DNA from 3 places in the Cellulosimicrobium sp. So1_17 genome. Region 3 is predicted to be linked to each of the others. Evidence: riboswitches for the same ligand, from Rfam matches in the RefSeq annotation. Region 3 holds a riboswitch; each other region holds the start of a gene.
The links. A riboswitch is a leader RNA that binds a small molecule or an ion and turns the genes downstream of it on or off. The one in region 3 is predicted to bind S-adenosylmethionine.
Positions count from the first base shown of each region.

Region 1: linked by a shared signal. The riboswitch ahead of ACZCLJ_RS10455 (aminotransferase class V-fold PLP-dependent enzyme) and the one ahead of ACZCLJ_RS14175 (methylenetetrahydrofolate reductase) in region 3 are both predicted to bind S-adenosylmethionine.
Region 2: linked by a shared signal. The riboswitch ahead of ACZCLJ_RS10160 (NADPH-dependent FMN reductase) and the one ahead of ACZCLJ_RS14175 (methylenetetrahydrofolate reductase) in region 3 are both predicted to bind S-adenosylmethionine.

Region 1 covers NZ_CM143702.1:2,362,132-2,372,415, forward strand. The annotation lists gene ACZCLJ_RS10430 (3-oxoacyl-ACP reductase) at 1-722, shown strand, start outside; gene ACZCLJ_RS10435 (MaoC/PaaZ C-terminal domain-containing protein) at 719-1,828, shown strand; gene ACZCLJ_RS10440 (GNAT family N-acetyltransferase) at 1,905-2,528, opposite strand; gene ACZCLJ_RS10445 (alkyl/aryl-sulfatase) at 2,662-4,572, shown strand; gene ACZCLJ_RS10450 (CsbD family protein) at 4,677-4,847, shown strand; gene ACZCLJ_RS10455 (aminotransferase class V-fold PLP-dependent enzyme) at 5,043-6,479, opposite strand; SAM riboswitch class IV at 6,514-6,629, opposite strand; SAM riboswitch class I at 6,775-6,876, shown strand; gene ACZCLJ_RS10460 (rhodanese-like domain-containing protein) at 6,883-7,350, shown strand; gene ACZCLJ_RS10465 (O-succinylhomoserine sulfhydrylase) at 7,347-8,600, shown strand; gene ACZCLJ_RS10470 (class I SAM-dependent methyltransferase) at 8,674-9,534, shown strand; gene ACZCLJ_RS10475 (VOC family protein) at 9,456-9,836, opposite strand; gene recC (exodeoxyribonuclease V subunit gamma) at 10,005-10,284, shown strand, end outside.
Region 2 covers NZ_CM143702.1:2,302,490-2,312,773, forward strand. The annotation lists gene ACZCLJ_RS10145 (ABC transporter substrate-binding protein) at 1-304, opposite strand, end outside; gene ACZCLJ_RS10150 (copper homeostasis protein CutC) at 479-1,282, opposite strand; gene gdhA (NADP-specific glutamate dehydrogenase) at 1,370-2,707, opposite strand; SAM riboswitch class IV at 2,892-2,994, shown strand; gene ACZCLJ_RS10160 (NADPH-dependent FMN reductase) at 3,052-3,663, shown strand; gene ACZCLJ_RS10165 (flavin reductase family protein) at 3,660-4,253, shown strand; gene ACZCLJ_RS10170 (hypothetical protein) at 4,262-4,672, opposite strand; gene ACZCLJ_RS10175 (aldo/keto reductase) at 4,800-5,822, opposite strand; gene dps (DNA starvation/stationary phase protection protein Dps) at 6,028-6,513, shown strand; gene ACZCLJ_RS10185 (LLM class flavin-dependent oxidoreductase) at 6,596-7,750, opposite strand; gene ACZCLJ_RS10190 (TetR/AcrR family transcriptional regulator) at 8,215-8,877, shown strand; gene ACZCLJ_RS10195 (MMPL family transporter) at 8,956-10,284, shown strand, end outside.
Region 3 covers NZ_CM143702.1:3,206,371-3,216,654, forward strand. The annotation lists gene ACZCLJ_RS14150 (MMPL family transporter) at 1-996, shown strand, start outside; gene ACZCLJ_RS14155 (FBP domain-containing protein) at 1,211-1,717, opposite strand; gene ACZCLJ_RS14160 (VOC family protein) at 2,245-2,652, opposite strand; gene ACZCLJ_RS14165 (hypothetical protein) at 2,807-3,058, shown strand; gene metE (5-methyltetrahydropteroyltriglutamate--homocysteine S-methyltransferase) at 3,198-5,738, opposite strand; gene ACZCLJ_RS14175 (methylenetetrahydrofolate reductase) at 5,780-6,841, opposite strand; SAM riboswitch class I at 6,959-7,061, opposite strand; gene ACZCLJ_RS14180 (hypothetical protein) at 7,165-7,863, shown strand; gene ACZCLJ_RS14185 (sodium/solute symporter) at 7,878-9,425, opposite strand; gene ACZCLJ_RS14190 (heavy metal transporter) at 9,422-9,880, opposite strand; gene ACZCLJ_RS14195 (LytR/AlgR family response regulator transcription factor) at 9,877-10,284, opposite strand, start outside.

The DNA.
Region 1 (10,284 bases), 840 kb from region 3:
TCGTCACGGGCGCGGCACGGGGCATCGGCGCCGAGGTCGCCCGCACGCTCGCGCGCGACGGCGCGAAGGTCGTCGTCGTGGACGTCCCGGCGGCGGGCGAGCAGCTCGCCAAGGTCGCCAACGAGATCGGGGGCACGGCCCTCCAGCTCGACGTCACCGCCGACGACGCGGGCGCGCGCATCCTCGAGCACGCCCGGGCACGGCACGGCGGCCTCGACGTCCTCGTCCACAACGCCGGCATCCTGCGCGACAAGCTGCTCGCGAACATGTCCGCCGACAAGTGGGACGCCGTGGTCGCGGTGAACCTCGCCGCGCAGCTGCGCATCACGGAGTACCTGCTCGGCGCCAACGGGTTCTCGGGCGAGCCGCGCATCGTGTCGCTCGCGTCGACGAGCGGCATCGCCGGCAACCGTGGCCAGGCGAACTACGCGTTCTCGAAGGCGGGCGTCATCGGGCACACGCGGGCCTTCGCGCGTCTGCTCGGCGGGCCGGCGGGACCCGGCGGCACGGCGAACGCCGTCGCGCCGGGGTTCATCGAGACCGAGATGACCGCGTCGATCCCGTTCGTCACGCGCGAGGTCGCGCGCCGCGTCTCGTCGCTGCAGCAGGGCGGGCAGCCGGTCGACGTCGCGGAGGCGATCGCGTTCCTGGCCTCGCCCGGGGCGGCGGGCGTCAACGGGCAGGTCCTGCGCGTGTGCGGACAGAGCCTGGTGGGCCGGTGACGGCGGCTCAGGACACCGGGCCGGAGCAGGTGCCGGACCCGGTGGCGGACTCGGTGCCCGAGCGCGTCGAGACCCTGGCCGCGATCCCCGGTCTCGGCGGTCTCTACGCCCGCGGGGTCGTGGCGTCGGCCCGTCTGGCCGCCGCGAGCCGCCTGCCGGGCCGGGGCAGCGGCGACCTCGATCTTCCCCAGGTCGTGTATCGCGTCGCCGGCGTCCCGACGGGTGACGCCGCCGGCCCCGGCGCGGTCGGCAGCACCCAGCACCTCGCGCGGTACGACGACGTCGTGGGCGAGGCGCCGTCGGACGTGCTGCCTGCCGGCTACCTGCACGTGCTCGGCTTCCCGCTCGCGACGGCGCTCATGGTGCGCGGCGACTTCCCGCTGCCCCTGCTGGGCATGGTGCACCTCGCGAACTCGGTGTCGCTCGTGCGGCCCGTGCGTCTCGGCGACTCGCTCGAGGTCCGGGCGTGGGCGCGCGACCTGCGGCCGCACCGGCGGGGCGTCCAGGTGGACCTCGTCACGGAGATCTCGGTCGAGCGCACCGACGCGGAGCGTGCTGCGGGCTCCGGGCTGCCCGCGACGGCGCTCGCGTACCGCGGCGTGTCGACCTACCTCGCGAAGGGCGTGCGCCACCCCGACGAGTCCGGCCGGCAGGACACCCCGGTGACCTCGGGCCCTGACACGTTCGTGCCACCGCTGCCCACGGCGCGCTGGTCGCTCCGGCCCGGGACCGGACGTGCCTACGCCGCGGTGTCCGGGGACCGCAACCCGATCCACACGTCCGCGCTCGGCGCGAAGGCCTTCGGGTTCCCGCGGGCGATCGCGCACGGCATGTACACCGCCGCGCGCGCCCTCGCCGAGGCAGGCCCGACGCGGGGCGAGACCTACGACTGGACCGTCACGTTCGCGAAGCCGGTGCTCCTGCCGAGCACGGTCGACGTCGCCATCCGCCCGGCCGGGGGCGTCCCGGCCGAGGTGCGGGCCGCCGTCGGGCAGGTCGCACCCGCCGTGCCCGACGGCGCAGCCGACCCGGGCTCCGGTCTCACCTACCTCGCGTGGAACCGCACCGGCCGGCTGCACCTGTCGGGGTCGGTCGTCCCGCGCTGACCGGCCTGCGACGTCGTCGCGACCGGGCGACGGAACGGCCCGGGCAGACCACGTCCCGGGTGCAGCACGCTCCCTGTCAGGAGGTCTGCAGACGGGCGAGGAGCCCGTCGCGGACGGTCGGCCACTCGTCGAGGAGGACCGAGAAGTACGCGGTGTCCTGGCGTGAGCCGTCCGGGGCGACGCGGTGGCTGCGGAGCACACCCTCGGGCACGGCACCGATCCGGGTGATCGCCCCGATCGACCGGGAGTTGCGCGCGTCGGCGCGGAGAGCGACGCGCGCCACACCGAGCTCGTCGAACGCGTGCCGCAGGAGCAGGTACTTGCAGGCCGGGTTCGTCACGCCGCCCCACCACTGCCGGGCGTAGAACGTCGAGCCGAGCTCCACCCTCCCCTGCGCCGGGACCCACTCGTAGAGCGAGGTGCTCCCCCGGACCGTCCACGCGGCGTCAGGCGCGGCGTCCTCGTGCAGGCCGGGAGCCGGGTCCGGCCCGAGGACCGCGAACGCGAGCCGACCGGGCGCGGCGACGGCGTCGCGCACGTACGCGGTCATGGCCTCGTCGCCCCGCGGCGTCGGGCTCGACATCCCTGCCCAGATGCCGTCGTCGACGAGCGCGCCGAGGGCAGGCGCGTGGTGCTCGGCGAGGGGGACGAGGCGGATGCCGAAGCCGTCGAGGGTCGTCTGGTGCTCCACGGAGGACATCTGACCACGATCCCTGGCCGTGGCGAGGGCGGCGCGGACGAGTTGCGGCACGGAGGACCGCGCGAGAACGTCAGCGGGGGCGGTACGGATCGACGCCCTCCACCGCCGTCACCAGCCTGTCGAGGGAGCCACCGTGCCGTACACCCCGAAGGACGCCACCGCCACGACCGCCGCCGCGAACCGGGACGACCGGGCGCTCTACGCTCTCGACGACGTCGAGGACTTCGAGACCGCCCGGCAGGGGAAGATCGCCGACATCCCGGACGGCAAGGTCCGGCTCGCCGACGGGAGCGTCGCCTACGACCGGACCGCCCTGTCGTTCCTCGACGACGACGGCGCACCCAACCCGGACACGGTGAACCCGAGCCTGTGGCGGCAGTCCCAGGTGATCCACGAGCCCGGCCTGTACAAGGTCGTCGACCGCCTCTACCAGGTGCGCAACAACGACATCGGCAACCTCACCATCGTCGAGGGCGACGACGGCCTCGTCGTCATCGACTGCACGACCGGCGTGGAGATCGCGCAACAAGGGCTGGCGCTGTTCCGCGAGCACGTCGCGGACAAGCCCGTCGTCGCGGTGATCTACACCCACACGCACATCGACCACTACGGCGGGGTCAAGGGCGTCGTCGACGAGGCCGACGTCGCCTCGGGCAAGGTGCCCGTCATCGCGCCGGGCACGATCGCGAGCTTCGACAAGTTCGCGATCGGGGAGAACGTCGTCGCGGGCAACGCGATGAGCCGCCGCGCGGCCTACGCGTTCGGCAACCTCCTGGACAACGACCCGCACCAGATGATCACCAACGGCATCGCGTCCGTCGGCGGCCACGGGATCACGGTGTCGTACATCTCGCCCACGGACCCGATCACCGAGACCGGCACGACGCGGAGCCTCGCCGGCCTCACGTTCGAGTTCCTCTACGCGCCGGACACCGAGGCGCCGGAGGAGATGCACGTCTGGATCCCCGAGCTCAAGGCCCTCACGTGCGCCGAGAACGCGAACCACTCGCTGCACAACATCCAGACCTTGCGCGGCGCGCGCACGCGCGACGCCCGCAACTTCGCCCGCTACCTCGACGAGACGCTCGTGCGGTGGGGCGACGAGGTCGAGGTCCACTACGGCCCGCACACGTGGCCCGTGTGGGGCAACGCGAAGGTCGTCGCGTTCCTCGAGTCGCAGCGCGACACGTACAAGTACATCCACGACCAGGCGCTGCGCCTGGCCAACAAGGGGTACACGCCGCTCGAGGCCGCGGAGGTGGTCGAGCTGCCCGAGGTGCTGCGCCGCCGGTGGTTCAACCGCGGCTACCACGGCACCCTGCACCACAACGTGCGGGCGGTGTTCACCAAGGAGCTCGGCATGTGGGACGGCGACCCGGTATCGCTGCACCCGCACACCCCTGTGGACACCGCGAGCCGCTACGTGACCGCGTTCGGCCGCGACACGATCCTCGCCGAGGGCCGCCGGGCGTTCGAGGAGGGCGACTACCGGTGGGCCGCGCAGGTCCTGCACCACCTCGTGTTCGCCGACCCGGACGACCGCGAGGCCAAGGATCTCCAGGCCGACGCGTACGAACAGCTCGGCTACCAGGTCGAGGGCCCGCAGTGGCGCGGCATCTACCTCACGGCCGCACGCGAGCTGCGTGAGGGCGTCATCCCCGCACGGTTCGCGAGCGGGAGCCCGGACACCATCGCCGGGATGCCCGTGGACATCCTCTTCGACTACGCCGCCGTGCACGTGATCGGTGAGAAGGCGGCCGAGGTGGACGTGCGGTTCGACGTGGACTTCACCGACCGCGGCGAGACCTGGACGGCCTGGGTCGCGAACGGCGTCCTCAACGCCCGCCCCGGCGCGTCGACCGACGCCCTCCTCACCGTCCGCGCACCCAAGGCACTGGCCGCCGCGGTGCTCCTGCAACCAGCAGCGGCGGGGAAGCTCGCGGCGGCCGGGAAGGTCACGCTCGACGGTGACCCCGCCGTCCTCGACGCCTACGCCTCGGTCCTCGACGAGTTCGACCCGAACTTCGCCATCGTCACACCGTGACTCCCGCCCTCGTCGCATGCGGTCCGCTCACCCCCGGTCGCCCAGCGCGTGCGAACGCGCGCAGCCGTGCTTACGGTCGGAAGGACCGACGAGAGGAGACCCCCATGGGACTCGGTGACAAGATCGAGCACGCTGCCGAAGAGGCCAAGGGCAAGATCAAGGAGACCACCGGCAAGGCGAAGGACGACGAGCGCCTCGAGGCCGAGGGCAAGGCCGAGCAGTCCAAGGCCAACGTCAAGCAGGCCGGTGACGACGTCCGCGACGCCTTCAAGTAGTCGGACCCCGCGGTCCTCGTGACCGCGGCTGCGCATCCCGAGGGCCCCGTCGTGAGGCGGGGCCCTCGTCGCGTCCGGGACCATCGCGCAGAGGACCTGATGTCAGGAGGCGACGCGCAGCGCGTCGCGGAGACGGTGCCGGCGAGCGGCTCACCACGCTCCGGGGCCAGCAGCTCCCGGGCGAGAGCACCGACGTCAGTCGGCGGGACCGCACCCCGCGGCGTCGGCGAGGAATCCTGCCGCGGCGGTCGCGAAGAGCCCTTCGAGACCGGAGCCCGCGGGGACGGGACGCGGGTCGTCGACGACGGTCCAGCACCCGTCGACCACGGCGTACCGGACCTGCGGCCCCTCCTCCACGTACGCGCGCACGGCGTCGACGAGGCGCGCGACCTCCGCGCCCGACGTCCCGACGCCGACCGACGCGCGGATGGCACCGGCGTCGAGCCCGAGCCGGGCGAGCAGCGGGTGCGCGCAGAACCGGCCGTCGCGGACACCGATGCCGTGCTCTGCCGACAGGTACGCGGCGACGAGGCCCGGGTCGTGCCCGGTCACGGAGAACGTCACGACGCCCACCGGGTCGACGGCGTCCGGCCACACGCTCACGACCTGCACGCCGTCGACAGCGGACAGCCCGGCGACGAGCCCGGCACGCAGCGCCGCCTCGTGCTCGTGCAGTGCTGCCGGGTCGAGGCCCGCGAGCGTGTCGCACGCCGCGGCGAGGGCGACGGCGCCGACCACGTTGGGCGAGCCGGCCTCGTGGCGCGCGGGGGCCGGCTGCCAGTCGGTGCCGTCGACGCGCACCTGGCGCACCGCCCCACCGCCCGCGAGGTACGGGGTGCCCGCGTCGAGCCAGTCGCGGCGACCGACGAGGGTGCCCGCGCCGAACGGCGCGTAGGTCTTGTGCCCCGAGAAGGCGACGTAGTCGACGCCCGTCTTCGCGAGCGAGAAGCCGCGGTGCGGGACGAGCTGGGCGCCGTCGAGCACGACCCGCGCCCCGGCGTCGTGCGCGATCCGCACGACGTCCGCGACGGGCAGCGACTCACCCGTGACGTTGGAGGCCCCCGTGACCGCGAGGAGCGCGTAGTCGAAGCGCGCGAGCTCCGCGCGCAGCCCGGACAGCGTCTCGGCGACGCTCACGCCGCCCGCGAGGACCGTCGCGCCGCCCGTCCGCTGCCACGGCAGGAGGTTCGCGTGGTGCTCGACGTCGAGGACGAGCACGCGGCCGGGCGACCCGTCGGGGTTCGCCGGCACGCAGCCCGCGAGGAGGTTGAGCGAGTCGGTCGTGTTGCGCGTGACGACGGTGACGTCCTCCTCGCGCGCGCCGACGAACGACCCGATCGTGCGGCGCGAGGCCTCGTAGAGCGCCGTCGACACCTGGGAGAGGTAGCCCGCGCCGCGGTGCACGCTCGCGTACAGCGGCAGGACCTCGGTGACGCGGTCGGCGACCGCGCGGAGCGCCGGTGCCGACGCGGCGACGTCGAGGTTCGCGTACGGGACGGTGCGGCCGTCCACGAGCGGGACCAGCGTGTCGGCGCCGACCACGGGGAGCAGGGCCGGCAGCGCGGCGAGGTCCTCCGTCCGAGCGCCCGTCGCGGCGGCCGTCGGACAGGAGAGTTCGGCGAGAGCGGTCATGGCACGGTCCTCCGAGGTCGTGTCGGGGAGGTGCTCCCCGCGCTTGCCGCGCGCCGGTCGGCGTGCGGCCCGGTCGTCACCCGGGGCACCCCGCCGCGAGAGGAGGGTTGCCGGCCAGCAAACCGGGGTTTCACGCTGGCACTCATGACCTGTCACCCAGGATGTGCGCGGGGTGCTCGTCGTGTCAACCGGTGGTCAGCAGGTCTCGCATCGCGGGACGACGCACTGCCGCCCGGCCCTTCCACGACGCGAGACGCACGTTCCGGCCACGGGGCACCGTGACGTACGATCCGAGCAACCATCCGGAGCGGCCGAGTGACGTGGCACGTCGACGCCGCAGCAACCCCCCGACCCGAGAGGGCACGGGCGAGGGTGCTACTGCCACGATCGATGGAGGAGAACCATGAGCGAACTGACTCCCCGACCCGCCGTCGGCTACGCGGGCGACATCACGCCGCAGGAGGCGTGGGACCTGCTCGTCGCGGACGAGCGCGCCGTCCTCGTGGACGTCCGCACCGAGGGCGAGTGGCGCACCGTCGGCGTGCCCGACGTCGCGGGGCTCGGCCGCGAGGTCGTCTTCGACGAGTGGGTGACGCCCTTCGGGCCCAACCCCGCTTTCGTGGACCGGCTCGCCCAGGCAGGCCTCGCCCCGGGCGACGACCGCCCCGTCGTGTTCCTGTGCCGTTCCGGCCAGCGCTCGATCGGCGCCGCGCGCGCCGCGACCGCCGCCGGGCTCGGCCCCGCCTACAACGTCCTCGAAGGCTTCGAGGGCGCGCCCGGCTTCTCCGGCGTGCGCGACGCGGAGGGCTGGAAGGTCCGTGGTCTGCCCACCACCACCTACGCCGATGCCGAGGGCGAGGCCGGTCGGTGAGCGCGGGAGACGGCGTCGGGCAGGTCCCGGGCGGCTCCGGCCGCAAGCCGCTGCCGGCGAGCGCCCGTCCCGCGACGCTCGCCGTGCGGGGCGGCAACGCGCGCACCGAGTTCCAGGAGACGTCCGAGGCGCTGTTCCTCACGCAGGGCTACACGTACGACCGCGCGTCCGACGCCGAGGCGGCCTTCAAGGGCGAGCTCGACCGGTTCGTGTACTCGCGGTACGGCAACCCGACCGTGCACACGTTCGAGGAGCGGCTGCGCCTGATCGAGGGCGCGGAGGCCTGCTACGCGACGGCGTCGGGCATGTCGGCCGTGTTCACGTCGCTCGCGGCGCTCGTGCAGTCGGGGTCGCGGATCGTCGCGGCGCGCGCGCTGTTCGGGTCGAGCGTCGTGATCTTCGACGAGATCTTCGCCAAGTGGGGCGTGCGGACCGACTACGTCGACGGTCACGTGCTCTCCCAGTGGGAGGAGGCGCTGTCGACGCCCGCGGACGTCGTGTTCTTCGAGACGCCGTCGAACCCCATGCAGGACATCGTCGACGCGCGCCGCGTGGCCGACCTCGCGCACGCGGCCGGCGCCGTCGTGGTGCTCGACAACGTGTTCGCGACGCCGCTCATGCAGAAGCCGCTCGAGCTCGGCGCGGACGTCGTCGTGTACTCCGCGACGAAGCACATCGACGGCCAGGGGCGCGTGCTGGGCGGCGCGATCCTCGGGACCGAGGAGTACATCGGCGGGCCGGTGCAGACGTTCATCCGCAACACGGGCCCGACCCTCTCGGCGTTCAACGCGTGGGTCCTGCTCAAGGGCCTGGAGACGATGCCCGTGCGCGTGGCCGCCCAGAACGCCGGGGCCGAGCGGATCGCCCGGGTGCTCGAGGGCCTGCCGGGGATCGCGCGGGTGCGCTACCCGTTCCTCGAGTCCCACCCGCAGGTCGAGCTCGCGCGCTCGCAGCAGACGGGTGGCGGGACGGTCGTGACGTTCGACCTCGCGGTGCCCGAGGGGACGGATCCGGAGACCGCGAAGAAGCGCGCGTTCACGTTCCTCGACGCGCTGCAGGTCGTGGACATCTCCAACAACCTGGGCGACGCGAAGTCCATGGTCACGCACCCGGCGACGACGACGCACCGCAAGCTCGGACCCGAGGGTCGCGCGGCGGTCGGGATCGCCGAGACGACGGTCCGGCTGTCGGTGGGGCTCGAGGACCCGCTCGACGTGATCGAGGACGTCGAGCAGGCGCTGCACGCCTGACCGCGCCCCCGGAGCGTGGTCGACACCGACATTGCCGTGGACGACGGCGGGGTGCGCGCCTAGCGTCGCGGTCGTGCCCGACGCGATCTTCGACGACCCGACCCTCGCCGCGCTGTACGACCCGCTCGACCCGGACCGCTCCGACCTCGACGCGTACGTGGCGATCGTCGACGAGCTGGGCGCGCGGTCGGTCCTGGACGTGGGCTGCGGCACCGGCACGTTCGCGTGCCTCCTGGCGCTGCGGGGCATCGAGGTCGTGGGGGTCGACCCTGCCGGCGCGTCGCTCGACGTCGCGCGCCGCAAGCCCGGCGCAGACCGCGTGCGCTGGCTCCACGGCGACGCAGCCACGCTGCCGCCGCGCCCGCGGCTGCAGGTCGACCTCGCGACCATGACGGCGAACGTCGCGCAGGTGTTCCTCACCGACGACGCGTGGACCGCGACGCTGCGCGGCGTGCACGCGGCCCTCGCCCCGGGCGGTCACGTGGTCCTCGAGACCCGGGTGCCCGCGCGCCGGGCGTGGGAGGGGTGGGTGCGCGACGAGACGTTCGTGCGGGTCGACGTCCCCGGTCTCGGGATCGTCGAGAGCTGGACCGATCTGGCGGAGGTCGCCCTCCCCCTCGTGTCCTTCCACGACACGACCGTCCTGCCCGACGGGCGCGTGCTCCGCTCGGACTCGACGCTGCGGTTCCGCTCGCGCGAGGAGGTCGAGGCGTCGCTCGCCGCGTGCGGGTTCGTGGTCGAGGACGTCCGTGACGCCCCGGACCGCCCCGGCTGCGAGTGGGTCTTCGTCGCACGCGCGGCCGACACGGGTGACGGGGGCGAGACGCACCGCCACCGCCGCGTCGTCCGGCCTGGTCAGGCGTCGCCCCACACGCCGAGCTCGTTGCCGCTCGGGTCGAGGAAGTGGAACCGGCGACCACCGGGGAACTCGTAGGGACCGTTGACGACGGTGCCGCCGGCGGCCTTCACCTGGTCCAGGGTGCCGTCGAGGTCGTCGCTGTAGAGGAGGACGAGCGGGCCGCCTCGGCTGACGGACTCGGCGAGCAGCAGCCCACCGGCCTCCTCGGACTCGCTCTCGGACTCCGCGGCCGTGCGGATGCCCGAGTACTCGTCCCCGTACGAGGTGAACGACCAGCCGAAGGCCGCGCCGTAGAAGTCCTGTGCCGCGCGCATGTCGGTGACGGAGAGCTCGATGTAGTCGATGGTGAGCGGGATGGAGTGCTTGTGCCGAGCCATGCGGACACGTTCCCGCACGCCACCCACAGCGGCGGTGGCCGGAGCGCCTGCTGTGGACGGCGGTTCGACGGTGTCGGTCGCACCTCGTAGCCTCCTCGTAGCGCCCGGCGGTCCGGCCGGCGCGGCGGCCCACCGGCCGGTCGTGGACAGAGTCGAGGGGGCAGCTCCGTGTTGCACGTGCACCGCTCCGAGCGTGCCGACGCGCTCGTCGAGCCGCTCGCGCGCCTCCTGGCCGACCCGCTGGACGACCCGTTCGCGGCCGACGTCGTCGCCGTCCCCACCCGTGGTGTGGAGCGCTGGCTCGCGCAGCGGCTGTCCCACCACCTCGGCGTACCGGCCGACGGGTCCCCCGGCGCGCCCGACGGCACGTCCGGGGTGTGCGCGAACGTCGACTTCCGGGGGCCGCGACGGCTCGTCGAGCAGGTGGTCGCCGACCTCACCGGCGTGG
Region 2 (10,284 bases), 900 kb from region 3:
CCTCGTTCCACTCGAACGACTCACCGAGCATCGGCGTCGGCTCGGCCGCCTGGGCCTTGTTGTAGACGAAGAGCGTCTCGTAGACCGGGCCGAGCGCGCCGTGCAGCACCGTCGGCGCGAAGGGGTTGAAGTTGGCGACGATCGGGGTCTGGGAGCCGGCCCACACGTTGAGCACCCGGCCTGCCGTCGCGCCGTCCTCGCCCTGGTCGTCCCCGCTGCTCGAGCAACCCGTCGCCAGGAGGGTCACGCCGGTCACGAGCGCAACCGCCGTGAGCAGACGCTTGCGCGCCGTGCTTCGAATCATCATCGGTCCTTTCGCATGGACGACGCGCCGTCGCGTCGTTCGTCGTGCGCCCGGAGGCGTGTGCAGGAACACTAACTAATTCGATGCTGCCCTCACGGCAATACGACAGGAAAGTTACCTAACTGATACACGTCGGCAACGGACGGCGCGATCCCGCCCGACGGCGGCCCTCGCTCAGCCCGTGCGGGTCGCCGTGTCGAGCGCTGCGCGGGCGGCCGCCGCGACGGCGGGGTCCGTGACCTCGTAGCCGGCGTCGCCGCCACCCCCCGGGCCCGCGTCGTCGGCGACGACCCCCTTCGCCGAGAGGTGGACGGCGTCGACACCGACACCGACGAGGGCCGCGACGTCCTCGACGCGTACTCCCCCGCCCCCCATGACCTGGACGGCCCCGCCGAGCGGCCCCCGCGCGCGGGCGGCGAGCTCGCCCAGCCGGCGCGCCCCGTCGATGCTCCGCGGCGCACCGCCGGAGGTCAGCACGCGGCGCACCCCGAGGCCGGCGAGGACGTCGAGCGCGAGCAGCTGGTCCGCGACGACGTCGAACGCGCGGTGGAACGTGACCTCCGCGCCGCCCGCGGCCGCGACGAGAGCGCGCAGCGCGTGCGCGTCCACGACGCCGTCCGGGGTGAGCGCTCCGACGACGACGCCGCTCGCCCCTGCCTCGACGGCCGCCCGGACGTCCCGCACCTGCAGGTCGACCTCGTCGGCCGAGTAGACGAACCCGCCCGGCCGGGGCCGTACGAGGACGTGGACCTCGGGCCCGGGTACGCCCGCGGCGCCGCGCGACGCGTCCAGCGCCGCGGCGAGCAGGCCCACGCTCGGCGTGAGACCGCCCGTGGCGCCGAGACCGACGCACAGCTCGACCCGGCGCGCGCCGACCGAGGCCGCGACGCGCACCCCCTGCGGGTCCTGGACCGCGAGCTCGAGCGCGACGTCGCGCCCACCCTGCGTGGTGGCGCCTTCGTACCCGCTGGTCGTCATCCGTGCGCTCCCGTCGGCGTGCGACCGGTCGGCGCGCGCCCCGTGCGCGCACCCGACGTCCGGCCGCCCGCCAGGGTAGACGACGCGTCAGATGACCCCGAGCGCGATCATGGCGTCGGCGACCTTGGTGAACCCGGCGACGTTGGCGCCGAGCACGTAGTTCCCCGGTGCGCCGTACTCGTCGGCCGTCTCGACGCAGCGGTCGTGGATCCCCGCCATCGTCTGGGCGAGACGCTCCTCGGTGTGCTCGAAGGACCACGCGTCGCGGGACGCGTTCTGCTGCATCTCGAGCGCCGACGTCGCGACCCCGCCCGCGTTCGCGGCCTTGCCGGGCGCGAACAGCACGCCCGCGTCCTGCAGGAGCGCGACGGCCTGGGGCGTCGTCGGCATGTTGGCGCCCTCGGCGACGGCGACGACGCCGTGCGCGACGAGCTGCTTCGCGGCCCGCTCGTCGAGCTCGTTCTGCGTGGCGCACGGCAGGGCGACGTCCGTCGGGACGTCCCAGATCGAGCCGTCCGTGACCAGGTGGGCACCCGGCCGGCGGGCGACGTAGTCCGCGACGCGCCCCCGCTCCACCTCCTTCACGTGCCGGAGCAGCGCGAGGTCGACGCCGAGCTCGTCCACGACGTAGCCGGAGGAGTCCGAGAATGCGACGACGTGGCCCCCGAGCTGCTGCGCCTTCTCGATCGCATAGGTCGCGACGTTCCCCGAGCCGGACACCGTGACACGGCGCCCGTCCAGGTCGCGCCCGGTCGTGGCGAGCATGCGCTCGGCGAACAGGACCGTGCCGTAGCCGGTCGCCTCGGTGCGCACGAGCGACCCGCCCCAGCTGATGCCCTTGCCCGTGAGCACGCCGGACTCATACCGGTTGGTGATCCGCTTGTACTGGCCGAAGAGGTAGCCGATCTCCCGGCCGCCGACGCCGGTGTCGCCCGCGGGGACGTCGGTGTTCTCGCCGATGTGCCGGTAGAGCTCCGTCATGAAGGACTGGCAGAACCGCATGACCTCGCCCTCGGAGCGGCCGCGCGGGTCGAAGTCGGACCCGCCCTTCCCGCCGCCGATGGGCATCCCGGTGAGCGAGTTCTTGAAGACCTGCTCGAACCCGAGGAACTTCACGATGCCGAGGTACACCGAGGGGTGGAAGCGCAGCCCGCCCTTGTACGGGCCGAGCGCGGAGTTGAACTCGACCCGGAAGCCGCGGTTGATCTGCACGCGCCCCGCGTCGTCGACCCACGGCACGCGGAAGATGATCTGCCGCTCCGGCTCGCAGACTCGCTCGAGCACCGCGGCCTCGACGTAGCGCGGGTGCTTGTGCAGCACGGGTCCCAGCGAGTCGAAGACCTCGCGCACGGCCTGGTGGAACTCGGCCTCGCCGGGGTTGCGGCGCAGGACGTCGTCGAAGACGGACTGCAGTCGGCTGTCCATGGGTGCTCCTCGTCGGACGGGTGACGGAACCCTCGACGGTACGCCTGTACCAGTTGAACTCCGCCCCTCGTCCGCTCCGCGAAACGCCGCTCACCTGCGTTCCCCACGTCACGTCCGTCCACCGACTGAGAAACCCGACTGATCCGGTGCACTTTTCGTCGCCGGGTTGCTATACCCGTCACCAGGTCAAGAGCACCAGCGCCAAGCCCCGGCTCGCTGGTCGGCAACCCCCACGTCACGGCGGGGTGCTCCGGGAGATGACCAGGCCGCACGGGCACCCGCCGCACGCCGGCAGGACCCGCCCACGGCAAGCGTGATCGACGAGAACTGCGAGGAAGACACCCATGCCGAACCATCTCTCCCCCTCGGACCCGGCCACTGTGGTGGTCGTGTCCGGCAACCCGCGCGCGGGCTCCCGGACGCTCTCCGCGGCCGAGGCGCTCGCCCGCCGGGTCGCGGCCCACCTGGCCCCTGAGGTGCCTCCCCACGTCACGACGATCGACCTCGCGACGCTCGGGGGCGAGCTGCTCGCCCCCGAGCACCCCGCGGCCGACGCCGCGCGCGAGCGGCTCGCCGCCGCGACGGTCGCCGTCGTGGCGACGCCCGTCTACAAGGCGTCCTACACCGGCCTGCTCAAGGCGTTCCTCGACCTCTACGGACCGGACGGTCTCGCGGGGGTCGTCGCGGTCCCGCTCGTCGTGTCGGGGAACCCGGCGCACGCGCTCGTCGGCGAGGTGCACCTGCGCCCCGTGCTCGTCGAGCTCGGCGCCGTCGTCCCGACCCGCTCGTTCACCGTGACCGAGCCGCAGCTCGCGGACCTCGAACCGGTGGTCGAGGCCTGGATCGGCCGCGAGGGCGACGCGCTGCGTCGCGCCGTGACGCCGCTCCACCTCCCGTCGGACGGGCCCGACCGTGAGCCTGCGGTCGTCGACGCGTTCGCGGGGGTGGCCCGATGACCGCCGAGCCGGAGGCCCGCGACGCCGACCTGTCCCACCTGGAGGCGCTCCTGGCCGAGCAGGACGAGCCGCAGGTCACGCCCGACGAGTACAAGTCCGTGTTCCGCGGCCACCCCGCGGGTGTCGCCGTGATCGCGCTCGAGCACGACGGGCGCCCCGTCGGCTTCACCGCGACGTCGGTCATCTCCGTGTCCGCCGCACCCCCGCTGCTCGCGTTCTCGCTCGCCTCGACGTCCTCGTCGTGGCCCGCGATCTCCGCGGCGCGCACGCTCACGGTGAGCTTCCTCGCCCACCATCAGGACGACGTGTCCGCGCGGTTCGCGACGAGCGGGATCGACCGGTTCGCCGACGGCGGCTGGTCCCGCCTCGAGTCGGGCGAGCCCGTCATCGACGGTGCGCTGTCGTGGGTCCGCGGTCGCGTCGTCCAGCGCACGCCCGTGGGCGACTCCTACCTCGTCTCGCTGCGCGCGCTCGCGTCGAGCGCGGGGCCCGGCGGCGGCGACCGGCGACCCGGAGAGAGCGGTGCGCCGTCACCGCTCGTCTACCACGACCGCACCTACCACCGGATCGGCGACCACTCGGTGCTGTGACCGGGTGGTCACCAGCTCCAGCCGCGCGCGCTGAGCTCGAGCTCCTCGCGGAACCGCTCCTCGTCCCCCGCGCGGAAGCCGACCTGCAGAGGCATGTCCTCGACGGGAAGGCCGGTGAGCCGGCACGCCTCGCGCAGGAGCGCGTCGTACGCGCCCTGCACGGCCAGGTAGTGGTGCGCGCGGGCGTAGACCTCGGGGTCCGCCTCGATGCGGCGCAGCTCAGCCGCCAGCTCGCTGAGCCGGACCTGGAGGCCCAGGGTCACGAGGGGGTCGGGCGCGGCGACCCCACGCCGACCATGACGCCGGGGTGGCCGTGGGCGGACCGGGAGCGGACGGGGGCGGAGCGCGCGGAGCAGCACCCAGCACACGGCGGCGAGCGTGCACGCCGTCGCGCACCAGAGCATGACCTGCCACGTCATCGGAGCGGACCTCGTGAGCCCGTCCCGCGGGCTCCCCGCGGGACCTCGTAGGGACGTCCTCAGTCTACGGCGAGGTCGCCCGCGGGAGCCATGCGTAGGCGGCCGTCCTGCGTCGGCCAGCCCGCGGTCAGCCGGCGAGCAGGTCGGCCTGCGGGTGCCGGACGCCCTGCACGTCGCCGCGCGGGATGCTGGCGCCGATCGCCGCGACGTCGTCGGCCGTGAGCCCGACGGACGCCGCCGCGACGTTCTGCTCCAGGTAGGCGAGCCGCTTCGTCCCGGGGATCGGGACGATGTCGTCGCCCTGCGCGAGGAGCCACGCCAGGGCGAGCTGCGCCGTCGTGACGCCACGCTCGGCCGCGAGGCCCTCGAGCGTGCGCACGAGGCCACGGTTGTGCTCGAACGCCTCGCCCGCGTAGCGCGCGTGCGCGCGGCGCACGTCGTCCTCGGCGAAGGCGTCCGGCGCGTCGACCGTGCCCGTGAGGATGCCGCGGCCGAGCGGGGAGAAGGGCACGAACCCGATGCCGAGCTCGCGCAGCGTCGGGAGCACCTCGTCCTCCGGGTCCCGCGTCCACAGGGAGTACTCGCTCTGGACGGCGGTGACGGGATGCACCGCGTGGGCGCGGCGCACGGTGGCCGCGGACGGCTCCGAGAGGCCGATCGCCCGGACCTTGCCCGCCTCGACGAGCTCGGCGAGCGCCCCGACCGTCTCCTCGATCGGCACCTGCGGGTCGATGCGGTGCAGGTAGTACAGGTCGAGACGGTCGGTCCCGAGCCGCGAGAGGCTGCGGTCGATCGCGGCCCGCACGTACTCGGGCCTGCCGTCGACGCGACGGCCGTCGGGGTGCCCGCCCGCAGGCGGCAGGCCGAACTTGGACGCGAGGACGATCTCGTCCCGGTGGGCGCCGAGGACCCGGCCGATCAGCTCCTCGTTGCGGCCGTGCCCGTAGACGTCCGCCGTGTCGACGAGCGTCACCCCGAGCTCGAGGGCGCGGCGCAGGACGGCCTCCGCCTCGACCGCGTCGGCCGGTCCGTACGCGTCGGTCACGGACATGCCGCCGAAGCCGAGCGCCGAGACGGTGAGCGCGGCGTGGCCGCTGCCGAGGGTGCGGGAAGCGAGGACGGAGGGTGCTGGTGCGTGGTCGTCGGTCATGACGACAGCGGACCACCCGGCATCGCCCGGCGCAAGCGTCCGGGCGAGGCTCTCACCTGTCGGGAGGACGTGAACGGGACGCGGTCAGGTACGGCTGTCCTTGCTGGCGGGACCGCCCCGTGGGTCCTAAACTGGAATCGTTCCAGAAAAGATCGACGAGGTGCCGACCTGCACGACGGGCGGCACCGAGAGAGCGAGGAGCACCATGACCACGCCGACCATCACCCGCGGCACCGCCCGCTTCCAGGCGTCCGAGACGCTGCGCGCCCACCTCCAGCGCGTGCTCGTGGATCTCGTCGACCTCCACCTCCAGGGCAAGCAGGCGCACTGGAACGTGACGGGCCGCGGCTTCCGCGACCTGCACCTCCAGCTCGACGAGCTCGTCGACGCCGCCCGGGAGCACAGCGACACCGTCGCCGAGCGCCTGCGCGCGCTCCAGGCCGTCCCGGACGGACGCACGGAGACCGTCGCGACGACGACCGACCTCTCCCCCTACCCCGCGGACCTGCTGTCCGTCGGCGACACGGTGACCACGGTCGTCGAGCGCGTCGCGCAGACCGTCGCGGTCGTGCGCGAGGTGCACGACGCCGTCGACGCCGAGGACCCCACGAGCGCCGACCTCTTGCACGAGATCCTCGCCGACCTCGAGAAGCAGGCCTGGTTCCTCTCGTCGGAGAACCACGAGGTCTGACGCTCCACGTCCCCGACGCAGATCTCACGCCCTGGGACCCGAGCGAGCTCGCGGTCCCGCCCGGTGCTCGCACCCGTCGAGGTCAGGCGATGGCGGCGGAGCGGTGCGCGGGACCGGCCAGCCCGAGCGTCTCCCGCAACGTGGTGCCGGGGTACTCGGTGCGGAACAGCCCCGCGCGCTGCAGGAGAGGGACCACACGCTGCACGACCGCGTCGAGGTCCGTGGACAGCGACGACGGCCGGAGGAGGAAGCCGTCCGCGGCTCCCGCGACGGTCCAGTCCTCGACGGTGGCTGCGAGATCGCGCGCGGTGCCGACGTGCGTCAAGGACCCCGTGTCCCAGCTCACGCCCTCGAGGTCCTCGATGAGGTCGAGGCGCGCCTGCGCGCTCGCGCGGTCCTGGCCGACGACCACATAGGCGTCGACCAGGACGCGCAGGTCGTCGGGGCGCCGACCGACGTCGGCCGCCGCGGACCGCAGCCGCTCCCGCAGCGCGACGGCCTCGTCGCGGCTCGACGTGCGCACGCGGACGACGTCTGCGCGGCGTACCGCGAGATCCTCAGACTCGGGCGACGTCACGCGGACGACGACGGGCGGCCGGCCCTGCGGCGGGCGCGGCACGGTCGGCGCCTCGTCGACCACGAAACGGATGCCGTCGCGGTCGACGCGGTGGACCGCCTCCCGGTCGCGGGAGCGGCCGCTCGCGACGTCCCGGGTCCGGGTGGCCCCGTCCTCCCAGCCCTCCCAGAGGCACGCGACGGCCCCGACGACCTCGGCCGCCTCGGCGACGCCGTCGGCTGCGCGCTGCGGACCCCTCCGTCCGGACGCGGCGGCGTCCGCGGGCGTCGTCGACCACCCGACCTGCCAACCGGCCCGGCCGTTGCTCACGTGGTCGATCGTCGCGAGGGCTCGGGAGACGTGGAACGGCTCGGCGTGCGTCGTGCTGACGGTCGGGACGAGGCCGATGCCCACGCTCCGTGGCGCGAGGCGCGATGCGACGAGCGCCGCGTCGAGCCGCCCGCGAGCGCCGCGACCGTGCTGGGGCGAGAACGCGTCGTCGAGCGTCACGAGGTCGAGCAGCCCGCGCTCGGCGGTCGCGACGAGCTCGACGAGACGCCTGGCGTCGAAGAGCCGCTGCGTCCGGGCGCCCGCCGTGCTCCACGCGGCGGGATGCGCACCCGCGTCGGTGAGGTCGACGCCGAGGTGGACGCGGTAGGGAGGGGTGGTCGTGCCGGGCATGGGTCATCCGTTCTCGAGGCACGCGGACGCACAGGCGCCCCGGCGAGGAGCAGGCCCGAGCGCTGCCGGACGCGGTACACGGTGGCGAGGTCCAGGACGCGGCCGGCGACGGGCGTCGCGGGCGTCGGCGATGCAGGCGGTCGGCGGTCGGCTAGCGACGACAGAGGTGCCGGCCACAGGTCCGGGAACGCTCGTCCCGGCAGGCGGCGATCAGGAGGCAGGTCGCGGTGCGGCACGCCGCACCGCGCGACGGGAGGTGGCCCATCATCGCCCCCCTCCGGTGTCGGCCTCACGACCATGTCGTCACCGGGACCGTGATGTCTCGGTGCGGGGAACCTACGAGGGCTCCCGGGGGGTGTCAACGCGATCCGGGCGGCTTCCCACATACTGGACCAATGTTGTCAACATTGGCCTCGTAGGGCCTGAGTTTGCACTCAGTGCAACGATGCACCTAGTGTCGTGACGTGATCCCCGAGCCCCCGCCCGCTGACCGGCGCGCCGCCCTGCGGCAGCGCCACCGGCGCGCCATCGTCGACGCCGCCGCGGCGCTCCTCGACGAGCGGAACGGCGCCCCGTTCACCGTCGACGAGCTCGCCGCACGCGCCGACGTCGCCCGCCGCACGGTCTTCAACCACTTCTCGTCCGTGGACGACGTCGTGGCAGAGGTCGGTGCGCGCGTGCTGGGCGAGGTCGCCGCCGACTTCGGCGCGAGCGCCGCCGCGCCCCGGGACGACGAGCGCGACGGCTCGCTCTTCGACGAGCTCGCCGAGCTCCTGCGCGCGACCGACCTCGTCGCGCCGATGGCCTACCTGACGCGCGTGCTCGGCAGCGAGGGCTGCGCCGAGCCGTCGCCCCGCGTCACGGCGATGGTCGCGCGGACGTTCACCGACCTCAGCGAGCGGCTCGTCGTGGGCCTCTCGCGACGGCACCCCGAGGCCGACCTGCTCGACGTCCAGCTCCTCGTCGCGTCGTTCATGAGCGGCCTCATGGTCGTCCACCGCCACTGGTGGGAGGCCACGGGCGCCGCGGACGACGCCGCGTCCCGGGAGGTCTGGAGCGGGCTGCTCGACCACCTCGTGGAACGCGCGCGGCACGGGCACGCCGCGCCGTCGGACCGCACCTCCTGACGCACCCGGCACGACAGCCGCACCGACCACCCGGACCACCCCCGCACCGTCCTGACCGCTCCCTCACGAAGGACCCTCATGGCTGAACTCCTCTACCGGCTCGGGCGCGCGTGCGCGCGCCGGGCACGGACCGTCCTCGCGGCCTGGCTCGCGATCCTCGTCCTCGCGGGCGCGGCGTTCGCCGCGTTCGGCGGCACCCTCGCGACCAGCTTCTCGATCCCCGGCACACCGACGGCGGAGGTCACCGAGCGCCTGCAGTCCGAGCTCCCGGAGGCCTCGGGCGGCAGCGGCACCATCGTGTTCCAGACGGAGGACGGCTCGGCGTTCACCGCCGAGCAGGAGGCCGCGATCGGCGAGCTGATCACGACGGCGGGCGACGTCGACGGCGTCGAGACCGTGATCGACCCGTTCGCGACCCAGACCGAGCTCGCCGACCAGGCCGCCCAGGTCGAGGACGGCCGCACGCAGATCGCCGACGGCCGCGAGCAGATCGAGGCCGGGCGCACGCAGCTCGAGGACGGCCAGGCGCAGCTCGACGCGGCACGTTCCCAGCTCGACGCCGGACAGGCCCAGCTCGACGAGGCCCGCGCCCAGGCGGAGGCCGCGGGCATCGCCGACCAGGCCGCACCGCAGCTCGACGCGCAGCAGGCGCAGCTCGACGCCGGGCGGGCCGAGCTCGACGCGCAGGCGGCGACGATCACGGAGCAGCAGGCCGCGCTGGAGGACCAGAGCACCGAGCTCGAGGACCAGGCCGCTCAGCTCGAGCTCTCGGCGCCGCTGCTCGAGATGGCGTCGGACATCCGCATGGTCTCCGAGGACGGCAGCGCCGCGGTCGCGAGCGTGTCGTTCACCGAGCCGAACATGAGCATCGAGCAGCAGACGAAGGACGACCTCGTCGCCGTCTTCGCCGACGACCCGGTCGACGGGGTGCAGACGGACTTCTCCGCCGACATCACCCAGGGCGTCCCCCAGGTGTTCGGGGTCGGCGAGGCGATCGGCCTCGTCGTCGCGGCCGTCGTGCTCGTGATCATGCTGGGCACGCTGGTCGGCGCGGGGCTGCCGCTCCTCACGGCGCTGATCGGCGTCGGCATCGGCGCGCTCACCGCGATGTCGCTGTCCGGCGTCGTCGACATGTCGTCCGTCACCCCGGTGCTCGGGCTCATGCTCGGGCTCGCCGTCGGGATCGACTACTCGCTGTTCATCATCAACAGGCACCGGCGGCAGCTCAAGCAGGGCGACGAGGTGCACGAGTCGATCGGTCTCGCGAACGGCACCTCCGGCAACGCGGTCGTGTTCGCGGGCGCCACGGTCCTCATCGCGCTGCTCGCGCTCAACGTCACCGGCATCCCGTTCCTCGGGCTCATGGGCACGGTCGGCGCGCTGTGCGTCGCGATCGCGGTCCTCATC
Region 3 (10,284 bases):
GCGCCCGTCGACGACCCCCGGGTTCCGGACCTCCTCGACGAGGCCGCCGCGCTGCCCGGCGTCGTCGACGCCGGGCTGAACCTCGACGCCGTCGACCCCGACGTGACCGTCGTCGACCTCACGCCCGCCGGTGACGCGACCGGTGCCGAGGCCCAGCAGGTCGTGCGCGACGTGCGCGAGCTGCGGGACGCCCGGTTCGGCGTCGGCGACGCGCAGAGCCTCGCCGTGCAGGTGGCCGGGCCCGCGGCCGAGGTCGTCGACACGCAGGCGCAGCTCGTGCAGCGCCTGCCGCTCGCGCTCGGGGTCGTCGTCCTCGCGACGTTCCTGCTGCTGCTCGCCCTCACACGGTCGGTCGTCGTGCCGGTCAAGGCGCTGCTGCTCAACGGACTGACCATCGCGGCGACGCTCGGCGCGCTCACCGCGATCTTCGGGTGGGGCTGGGGCGAGGGCGTGCTCGGGTTCGACTCCTGGGGCGCGCTCGACGTCACGACACCGCTGCTGCTGTGCCTGCTCGTCTTCGGGCTGTCGATGGACTACGAGGTCTTCCTCCTCGCGCGCATCACCGAGGAGTGGCGGCGCCGCGACCCCGCCGAGGACGCGCGCGTCGCGAACGACCGCGCCGTCCTGCGCGGGATCACCGCGACCGGTCCCGTGGTGACGACGGCGGCCGTCGCCATCACCATCGTGTTCCTCGGGTTCGCGATCGGCGACGTCGTCGCGATGAAGGAGGTCGGCGTCGGCATGGCGATCGCCGTCGTGCTGGACGTGACCGTCGTGCGCGGACTGCTCCTCCCCGCGACGATGACGCTGCTGGGGCGGTGGAACTGGTGGCCGGGGTCGTCCGGGGGCTCCGCCGGCGACGGCTCCGCCGGGGTCGGGTCCGCCGACGTCTCCGCGGGGGTGGGGCGGGTCTACCATCCGCCCGCTCGTTCCTCGCGGGCTCCCGCCAGACCCGCCACGACCCGCCCCACCCCCGCGGACACGTCGGCTCCCTGAGTGGCGTCACCACCCGCGCTCGCCGAGGTAGTACCCGGGTTGGGCGAGGTAGTACCCCGGTTCCGCGAGGTAGTACCGGGGTCACTCGAAGTAGTACCGCGGTTGCGCGAGGTAGTACCGCGGTCGCCCGAAGTAGTACCGCGGTTGCGCGAGGTCGTACCGCGGTCGTCGGGGAGGACCCTGGTCGGGGAGACCAGAGTCCTCCCCGTGGTCGTCAGACGTCGCGGAGGACCTCGGTGACGAAGCGGGCCGAGCGCTCGCGCAGGCCCTGGATGCGCAGCTCGATGAAGAGGTCGCGCATCGCCTGGTCGTCGCCCATCTCGGTCCGCGTCGGGGTCCGGCGGACGTTCGCGGAGCAGAGGAACTCGGTGCAGATGAGCGTGCCGACGGTGTTGCCGCGGCGGCCGGCGGCGCCGGTGCGACGTGCGACGTAGAGGCTGACGTCCTCCGTGACGACGACGTCCTCGCACCACGCGCACACCGCGCGCTTGCGCGGGCCGCCGGTCTTCGCGTCGGACGAGCGCAGCAGGATGCCGGTGGGCTCGCCGTCGAGCGGGACCACGGCGTACGACGCGAGCGGCGCCTTGCGATCACGCCACCCGAGGTAGTCGAGACGCTCCCAGTCGAGGGTGTCGAGGTCGGGGAGCGTCGCCTGCGCTGCCTCGCGCTTGGAGGCGTTGACGAAGGACGAGCGGATCTGCTTCTCGGTCAGGGGGTTCATGGGTTCACGGCTTCCGGTGCGGTCGGGTGCCGACGGCGGTCGGGGCGTCGCGGGCGACCGGGCACGGCCGTGCGCGGTGCACGACGGCGCTCCAGGCCCGGGCGACACGAGTCACCGGCGGCGGAGTCGGCGGGTGAGGCCCGACGCCGGGACCGGCCACGGGAGCGGGAAGAGCTCAGGGGCGGGCGGGCGACGTGCGGGTCGACGCGCTGGCCGAGCAGGCCGACGCGGCCACCTCGCAGCCTGCGGTGACGCCGTGCATCCGCTGTCTCCTCGTCCCTGTGACGTTCCGGCGCGGACCGGTCACGGCCCGCGAGGTCGGTCTCAGATGGTTGACCGACCCAACCATGGTGCCCCAGCGATCGCGTCGAGTCCACCGACTTCCCCGCCGAACCACGGCGTGACGGTCACGAACGGCCGCCGCTGCCGCACGAACCGGGGCTCGGCGGGCGGATGCCGCACGACCCGGGTGCGGCGGGTGGGCTGCCGCACGACCCGGGGTTCGGGCACGCGGACCCGGGGAACCGTCACCCGGCGGCGGAGCCGGCCACCGCGTCGCCGAGCTGCACGACGACGATCCGGTGACCGTCGGGGTCCTCGACGTGCGCGAACCGGTCACCCGTCTCGTCGTCGCTGCCGGGCCCGACGGTCGGCTCGACCCCGACGGACGAGAGCCGCGCGAGCTGCGCGTCGAGGTCGTCCACGTACAGCACGAGGTTCGGGAGGCCGAAGCGCACGAGCGGGGACGCGCCGTCGGGCAGCGGGACGAGCCACAGGCCGGGCTCGTCGACGCGGCCCGGGCCGACGTGGAGCAGGGGGAAGCCCTCGGTCTCGCCCCGGAACAGCGTCCCGAAGCCGAACCCGCCGGCCCAGAACGCGGCGCTCGCGTCGAGGTCCCGGCACAGCAGGACGGTGCGGCCGATCGTCGTCGTCATGCCGGGGAGCCTAGCCACGCCGACGTCGGCACGCGTGCCTGGTGAGGACGACCGGCATACCGTGGGACGACACCGGTCCGGGTACGGTGGAGCGCTGTCTGGAAGGTCGGTGATCGAGCCCGACCTCCACGAGACCTCAGAAGGAGTCACCGACATGACCACGAGCAGCGAGCAGGCGGCACGCAGCCCTCTTCCGACCGGCACCGAGGGCCGTGACATCCCCGGACACGCCGGCGCGTTCGCACGGTTCGTCGTCTCGCTCGTCCTGTTCGTCGGCGGCATCGTCCTCATGGGCGCCGGGATGTCCCGTCCCGACGACGGGGTGTGGCTGTTCGTCGGCGGCATCGCCGCGTGCACCATCGCCTTCATGTGGCCGATGACGGTCACGGGCAAGACCGAGCGCTGACGGCCGCCCTGCCTCTCGCCGAAGTAGAACGACAGGTCGCGAGGTAGAACCTCACGGGTTCTACCTCGCGACCTGCGGTACTACTTCGCGACCTGCGGTACTACCTCGCGGACTGCGGTACTACCTCGCTACCTGAGTACTACTTCGCGGACTCGGCGAGCGTCGCCCGGACCGCCTTCGCCGCCTCGACGAGGTGCTCGAGCGACGGGACCGTCTCCTCGTAGCGGCGCGTCTTGAGGCCGCAGTCGGGGTTGACCCACACGACCTTCGGGTCGATCGCCTTCACCGCGAGCTCGAGCAGCTCGGTGACCTCCTCGGTCGCCGGCACCCGCGGGCTGTGGATGTCGTAGACGCCCGGCCCGATGCCGCGGTGGTAGCCGGCCTCGGCGAGCTCCGGCACGATCTCCATGCGGGAGCGCGCCGCCTCGACCGACGTGACGTCGGCGTCGAGCCCGTCGATCGCACCGATGACCTCGCCGAACTCCGAGTAGCACAGGTGCGTGTGGATCTGCGTCGCCGGCTCCACGCCCGACGTCGCGAGGCGGAAGGACCGCACCGACCAGTCGAGGTACGCCGCCTGGTCGGCGCGACGAAGCGGCAGGAGCTCGCGCAGCGCGGGCTCGTCGACCTGGACGACCCCGATGCCCGCCGCCTCGAGGTCGGCGATCTCGTCGCGCAGCGCGAGCCCGACCTGGTTCGCGGTGTCGCCGAGCGGCTGGTCGTCGCGCACGAACGACCACGCGAGGATCGTCACCGGGCCGGTCAGCATGCCCTTGACCGGCTTCTCGGTGAGCGACGCGGTGTACGCGGACCACTCGACCGTGATCGGCGCCGGGCGCTGCACGTCGCCCCACAGCAGCGGCGGCCGGACACAGCGCGAGCCGTACGACTGCACCCAGCCGTTCGCGGTGACGGCGAAACCGTCCAGGTGCTCCGCGAAGTACTGGACCATGTCGTTGCGCTCCGGCTCGCCGTGCACGAGCACGTCGAGGCCGAGCTCCTCCTGCAGCCCGACGACGCGCGCGATCTCGTCACGCATGGCCGACGTGTAGTCGGCGTCCGACAGCTCGCCCTTCGTCCACAGCGCGCGGGCACGGCGGATCTCCGGGGTCTGCGGGAACGACCCGATGGTCGTGGTGGGCAGGGGCGGCAGGTCGAGGCGCTCCTGCTGCGCGGCCGCCCGCTCCGCGTACGGTCCGCGCGCGAAGTCCCCGTCGGTCAGCGCGGCGGCACGCTCGCGGACGGCGGGGACGACGACGCCGCTCGCCCCGGCCCGCGACGCGACGGCTGCGCTCGACGCGGCGAGGGCGTCGGCCACCGCCTCTCGTCCGTCCGTGAGCGCGCGGGCGAGCGTTGCGACCTCGCCGACCTTCTGGTCGGCGAACGCGAGCCAGTCGCGCAGGCGCGGGTCGAGCGTCGTCCCGGTGGCGGCACCCGGCTCGGCGAACGTCTCGTCCTCGACGTCGTGCGGCACGTGCAGGAGCGACGTCGACGTCCCGACCGCGAGAGCGCCCGCGCCGAGATGACCCGCGGCGTCGAGCAGACCCAGCTTCGCCGCGAGGTCCGCCCGCCAGATGTTGTGCCCGTCGACGGCACCCGCGACGAGCGTCTTCGTCGAGAGCCCGGGGATCGTCCCGTCCGGGGCGGATCCCACCGGGACCGCACCCTTGACGAGGTCGACGGCGATCGCGTCGACGTCGGTCCCGGCGAGGAGGGCGAGACCGTCGCGGGCCGTGCCGTGGGATCCCGACGCCGCGGCCTGCAGCCCGCCGAACGGTGCCGCGACGAGGATCGCGGGCCGCGAGCTGCTCGCCGAACCCGGGGTTGTGGCGCCCTCAGCGGCCTGATCGCCGTGCAGACCGGGGTTCGGCACCGTGCCGGGAGGCGTCACGACCGTGAGGTCCGACGCGAGGGCGCGGTACGCGGACTCCACGGCCGCCGCCAGCTCGGCGAACGACACGTCGACGTTGTCCGTCACGAGGATCGGCTCGTCGAGCTGGACCCACGGCGCGCCCGCCGCAGCGAGCGCGCGCAGCAGGTCGGCGTAGGCGGCGACGACGTCGTCCAGGCGGTCGAGCGGCGAGTACCCGGCGGGGGCGTCGTCGGCGGCCTTCGACAGCGCGAGGAACGTCACGGGCCCGACGACGACCGGCCGGGTCACGACCCCGGCCTCCTTGGCCTCGACGAACTGGCGCACGACGTGGTCGTCGACGAACCGGATCGGGGTGTCCGGACCGATCTCGGGCACGAGGTAGTGGTAGTTCGTGTCGAACCACTTGGTCATCTCGAGGGGTGCCCGCGAGTCCTGGCCGCCGGTGCCGCGAGCGACCGCGAAGTACCCCGCGAGGTCGAGCCGGCCCTCGGCGTCGGTGAGCCCGGCGAACCGGGACGGCACGGCGCCGAGCGTCGCGACGACGTCGAGCACCTGGTCGTAGAAGGAGAACGAGCCGGGGACGGACGCGTCGTCGGCGCCGAGGCCGAGGTCGACGAGACGCCGCACGGTCGCGAGCCGCAGCTCGCGCGCCGTGGCCTCGAGCTCGTCCGCGCTCGTGCGCCCGGCCCAGAACGCCTCGACGGCCTTCTTGAGCTCGCGGCGGCGCCCGATGCGCGGGTAGCCGAGGACGGTACCGGCGGGGAAGTCGACCGGAAGGTGGGTAGGGGAGGGTACGGAAGTGGCCATGTCGATACCTCTAGCTGGTCCGGGAGGACCGGTCAGACGGGCTAGCCGTGCGTGGCGGCGCTCGTCGTGGGCAGGGAGGTGCCGGAGACCCACGGCCCGCTGGCCAGGTCCGGGACGCCCGGGAGGTCGACGACGGCCGAGCCGTCGTCGCCGTCGCTCCCGTGCGTCCCGCCGCCGAGGTGGACACCCTCGAGCAGGTCAAGTGCGGCGTGGTGCTTGTTGAACGTGTACACGTGCAGGCCCGGCGCACCGGCGTCGAGGACGCGCTGCGCGAGGTCGACCGAGTACGCGATCCCGTAGGCGTGCTGCGCCTCCGGGTCGGGGAGGGCGTCGAGCGCGTCCAGCAGGTGCTGGGGAGCGGGGACGCCCGTGAGCTCCTCGACGCGACGGAGCCTGCGCGGCTCCGTCGTGGGCAGCAGCCCGGCGAGGATGGGGATCGTCACGCCGGCCGCGCGGGCCTCCGCGACGAAGTCGGTGTACGACGACGCGTCGTAGAACAGCTGGGTGATCGCGAAGCTCGCGCCCGCCTGCTGCTTCTGCACGAGGCGCTGCACCTCCTGCGTGCGCGTGGTGCCGGCGGCGCGGTTCCCGTCCACGAACGTCGCGACGGCGATCGTCAGCGGTCGGGCCGCGCCGCGCAGCGCGAGCGACGGGTTCGCCGCGCAGCGGGAGGCCTCGACCTCGCGCAGGAGCGCGACGAGCTCGATGCTCGACCCCACGCCGTCGGGCGAGGGACGCCAGTCCGGCTGGTCCTTGGGCGGGTCGCCGCGCAGCGCGAGGAAGCTGCGGACGCCCGCGTCGAGGAAGTCGGTGATGACGTCCTGCACGTGCTCGCGCGACGCACCCACGCACGTGAGGTGCGCGATCGCGTGCACGGGCGTGCCCTGGAGGAGCCGGCCGATGACGTCGAGCGACGTCTGCCGGTCGTTGCCCGCCGCGCCGTACGTCACGGACAGGAAGTCCGGCTGCGTCGCGACGAGCCGGCGCGCGGTCTCCCAGAACTTCGGCGCGGCGTCCGGGCGCCGGGGCGGCATGAGCTCGAACGAGATCGTGGGGCTCGCCGCCTCGGCGTGGGCGCGCCGGACGGCGTCGGCGACGCTCACGGCGCGACCTCGCGCGGGGGCTGCGCGGCCGGGCGCGCCGACGTGCGGACGGGAGCGCTCGCCGTCGGGCACGGAAGGCCCGGACGGTGCGCGAAGGATGCCTCGTTGACCATAGTCACTCCATCGACCCTGGCGTTAGCACCTTTGTCCTCGGGAGGCTTCCGTCGGCGGGTTGCTGCGGTGTCGTCGAGCCAGGACTCTCGACCGCTCTGGATGGTTCACCCGATCCTAAGCGCTATCCGCCATGCGGTCGAGGGCGCTCGTCAGGTGAGACGCGCCGTCGGCTAGCGTGAGCCCGTCGCGACACCTGCCCACGGAGGACCATGAAGACGACCGCAGCGCTGTTCTCCCGGCAGGAACGGCTCACCAGGGCGCTGGCGAAGGAGCTCGCTGCCCCCCAGGCTCCAGGGTGGGAGAGCATCTCCTTCTGGGCCAACGTCGTGGACGACCGGGTGCAGTCGTCGGTCTCTCTCCTGCGCGAAGGGACGCCAGACGCGGTCGGACCCCCGACGCCCAGGTTCTGGGAGCTGCTCGACACGTTGCGCGCCGTCATGGCCCGCCGCGGCCGGGGCACGTGGTTCGGGATGTCTCTCAGCGTCCCGGCCAAGGGCCGCGCGACGGCGACCTTCGACGGCGACCGCGAGCCGCTGATCGTGCCCCCGCCCTCCTACGAGAACTTCGGAAGGGACGAGGCGCGGTTCCCGCGCGACGTCGAGCACCGTCCCGCGTGGTTGCGCGAGCGGCTCTCCTGGGCGGCGTTGACGCCGGCGCAGCTCGAGCGCGCCGAGCTGGGGCGCTCGCACATGGAGGTGCCGATCTACGGCGGTACGCGGCAGCTGTTCCCCGTGTCCGTCGTGCCTGACGACGTCGTCGTGGTCACCGACTCGTGGACCGGGGCCCGGGCGTTCGTCGCCGCGGACGGGACGGTCCGCGTCGTCGAGGGCGAGCAGAGGACGCGCCCGAGCCCCGGGCCGCAGCCTCCCGCGCCGCCCCGTGGAAGCTGGCCCGGCGACGCGACGTGAGCCGACCGGCCGCCTCAGGAAGCGCGCGCGGTGGACGCCCCCGGACGGCGCGGTCGTTCCGGGACGTGCAGCCGGCGCAGGATCCGGTCGGCCCGCAGCGGGGGACCGCGGCGGTCGAGCCGCGACACGACGACGACCGTCGCCGTCGCGAGCGGGATCGTCCACGCCGCAGGCTGGGCGAGGAGCGCCCGCACCCACCCCGGCACGTCGCCGTCCGCGCCCGACGGCGACACCCCGTAGCCGGTGACGACCGCCGAGGACGCGAGCAGCGCCGTCGCGCACAGGACCGCACCCACGACCATCCCCGCGACCGCGCCGCGCGCCGTGAGGCCTCGCCACCACACGCCGAGCAGGATCACGGGGGACAGCGCCGACGCGGCGAACACGAACACGGTCCCGACGCTCGTGACGAGGCCCTGGGGGATGGTGAGCAGCGCGACGGCGAGCGGGACGACCGTGCACGCGACCGCGGACCAGCGGAACGAGCGCACGGTGCCGCCGAACAGGTCCTGGCTGACGACCCCCGCGAGCGCCACGACGAGCCCGGACGACGTCCCGAGGAACGCCGCGAACGCGCCCGCGACGACGAGCGCCGCGAGCAGCTCGCCGCCGACTCCCGGCACGAGGCGCGTCGGCAGGGTGAGCACCACGGTGTCGGCGAGACCGGGTTCGGCGAGGTCCGGTGCGACGACCCGGGCGACGAGTCCCAAGGTGCTCGACACCATGTAGAACACGCTGATCATGACGATGACGACGACGGTCGTGCGCCGCGCGGACCCGCCGTCGGGGCTCGTGTAGAAGCGGACGAGCACGTGGGGGAGGCCGATCGTGCCGAGCAGCAGGGCGAGGAGGAGCGACGTCGTCGCGTAGACGTCGGAACCGGCCGGGCCCTGCGCGTGGGGGAACACGACGGCGGGGTCGTGCGCGGGCGCGTCGGCGAGCGGGCCGGCGTCGGCGCCGAGCGCGAGGAGCAGGAACACGACGGGCACGGCGAGGGCCGTGAGCTTGACCCAGTACTGGAACGCCTGGACGTACGTGATGGACCGCATGCCGCCCGCCGCGACGACGGCGCACACGACGACCGCGACGCCCACCGACCCGACCCACGGCGGGACGGGGGCGACGGCGGCGATGACGAGAGCCGCGCCGTGGAGCTGCGGCACGACGTACAGCCACCCGATGACGAGCACGAGGACGCTCGTGACGCGCCGCGCGGTCACGGAGTCGAGCCGGGCCTGGACGAAGTCGGGGATCGTGTAGGCGCCGCTGCGGCGCAGCGGTCCCGCGACGAAGAGCAGCACGAGCAGGTAGCCCGCGGCGTACCCGACGGGGAACCAGAACGCCTCGGAGCCCGCGAGCAGCGCGAGCCCGGACAGCCCGAGGAACGTCCCGGCCGACAGGTACTCGCCGCTGATCGCCGACGCGTTCCACACCGGTCGCACCGTCCGCGACGCGACGAAGAAGTCGCTCGTCGTGCGCGAGATGCGCAGCCCGTAGACGCCGATGAGGACCGTCGCGAGCAGGAGCAGCCCGACGGCGACGAGCGGCAGCGCGGTGCTCACGCGTCCTCCGCGGTCTGTTCGCCGGGTGCGTCGTCCGGCTCGGCGAGCGCCCGGAAACGCCTCTCGTTGCGCGCCGCGGCGACGGCGAACACGACCGCGAACGCGACGATCACGGGGTAGAAGCCGTACGCGTGGACCAGCCAGGGGAGCGGCACGCCGGCGACGACGACCTCGTCGAGCGCGCTCGTGGTCGTGACGAGCAGGGCGAGCAGGAGCACGGCCACGAGGAACGTCCCGGCGCACGCGAGGGCGAGCCGCAGCTGGGCGCGTGCGAGGCTGCGGGCGTAGACGGTGACGTCGTCACCCGCCTCCACGGCGCGGGGCGGCCGGGCCGTGGTGCCCGACGGCGCGGGGTCGGGCAGGAGGGCCGGAGCGCCGGGGCCGGCGGGCGGAGCGGGGTCGGTCGAGCGGACGCGCACGCGACGCGCGCGTCCCTCGTCGAGCGGGTCGCTCACGACGGTCGCCGCCGGGGGCGCAGGAACGCGTCGCGCACCGCGGGGAGCATGCGCCGGCTCACGGGCACCTCCTGTCCCGCGACGACGAGCACGGGCCGCGGCCCGCCGAACCGCGCCGCGGTGACGGCGCCGCGCTGCACGAGGTACGAGCGGTGGACGCGCAGGAAGCCGGCCTCCGCCCAGCGCTCCTCGAGGTCGGTGATCGGCTCGCGCACGAGGTAGGAGTCGGCGTCCGTGACGAGGCGGGAGTAGTCGCCCTGCGCCTGGACCCAGCGCACCGCGCTGCGCCGCACGACCCGGGTCGTCTGGCCGACGGTCACCGCGAGGGCCTCGTCGTCAGGGGTGGTGTCGCCGGCCGGGGGCCGCTCGCCGGCGTCCCCGGGTGGGCGGCGCCCGTCGTCGTC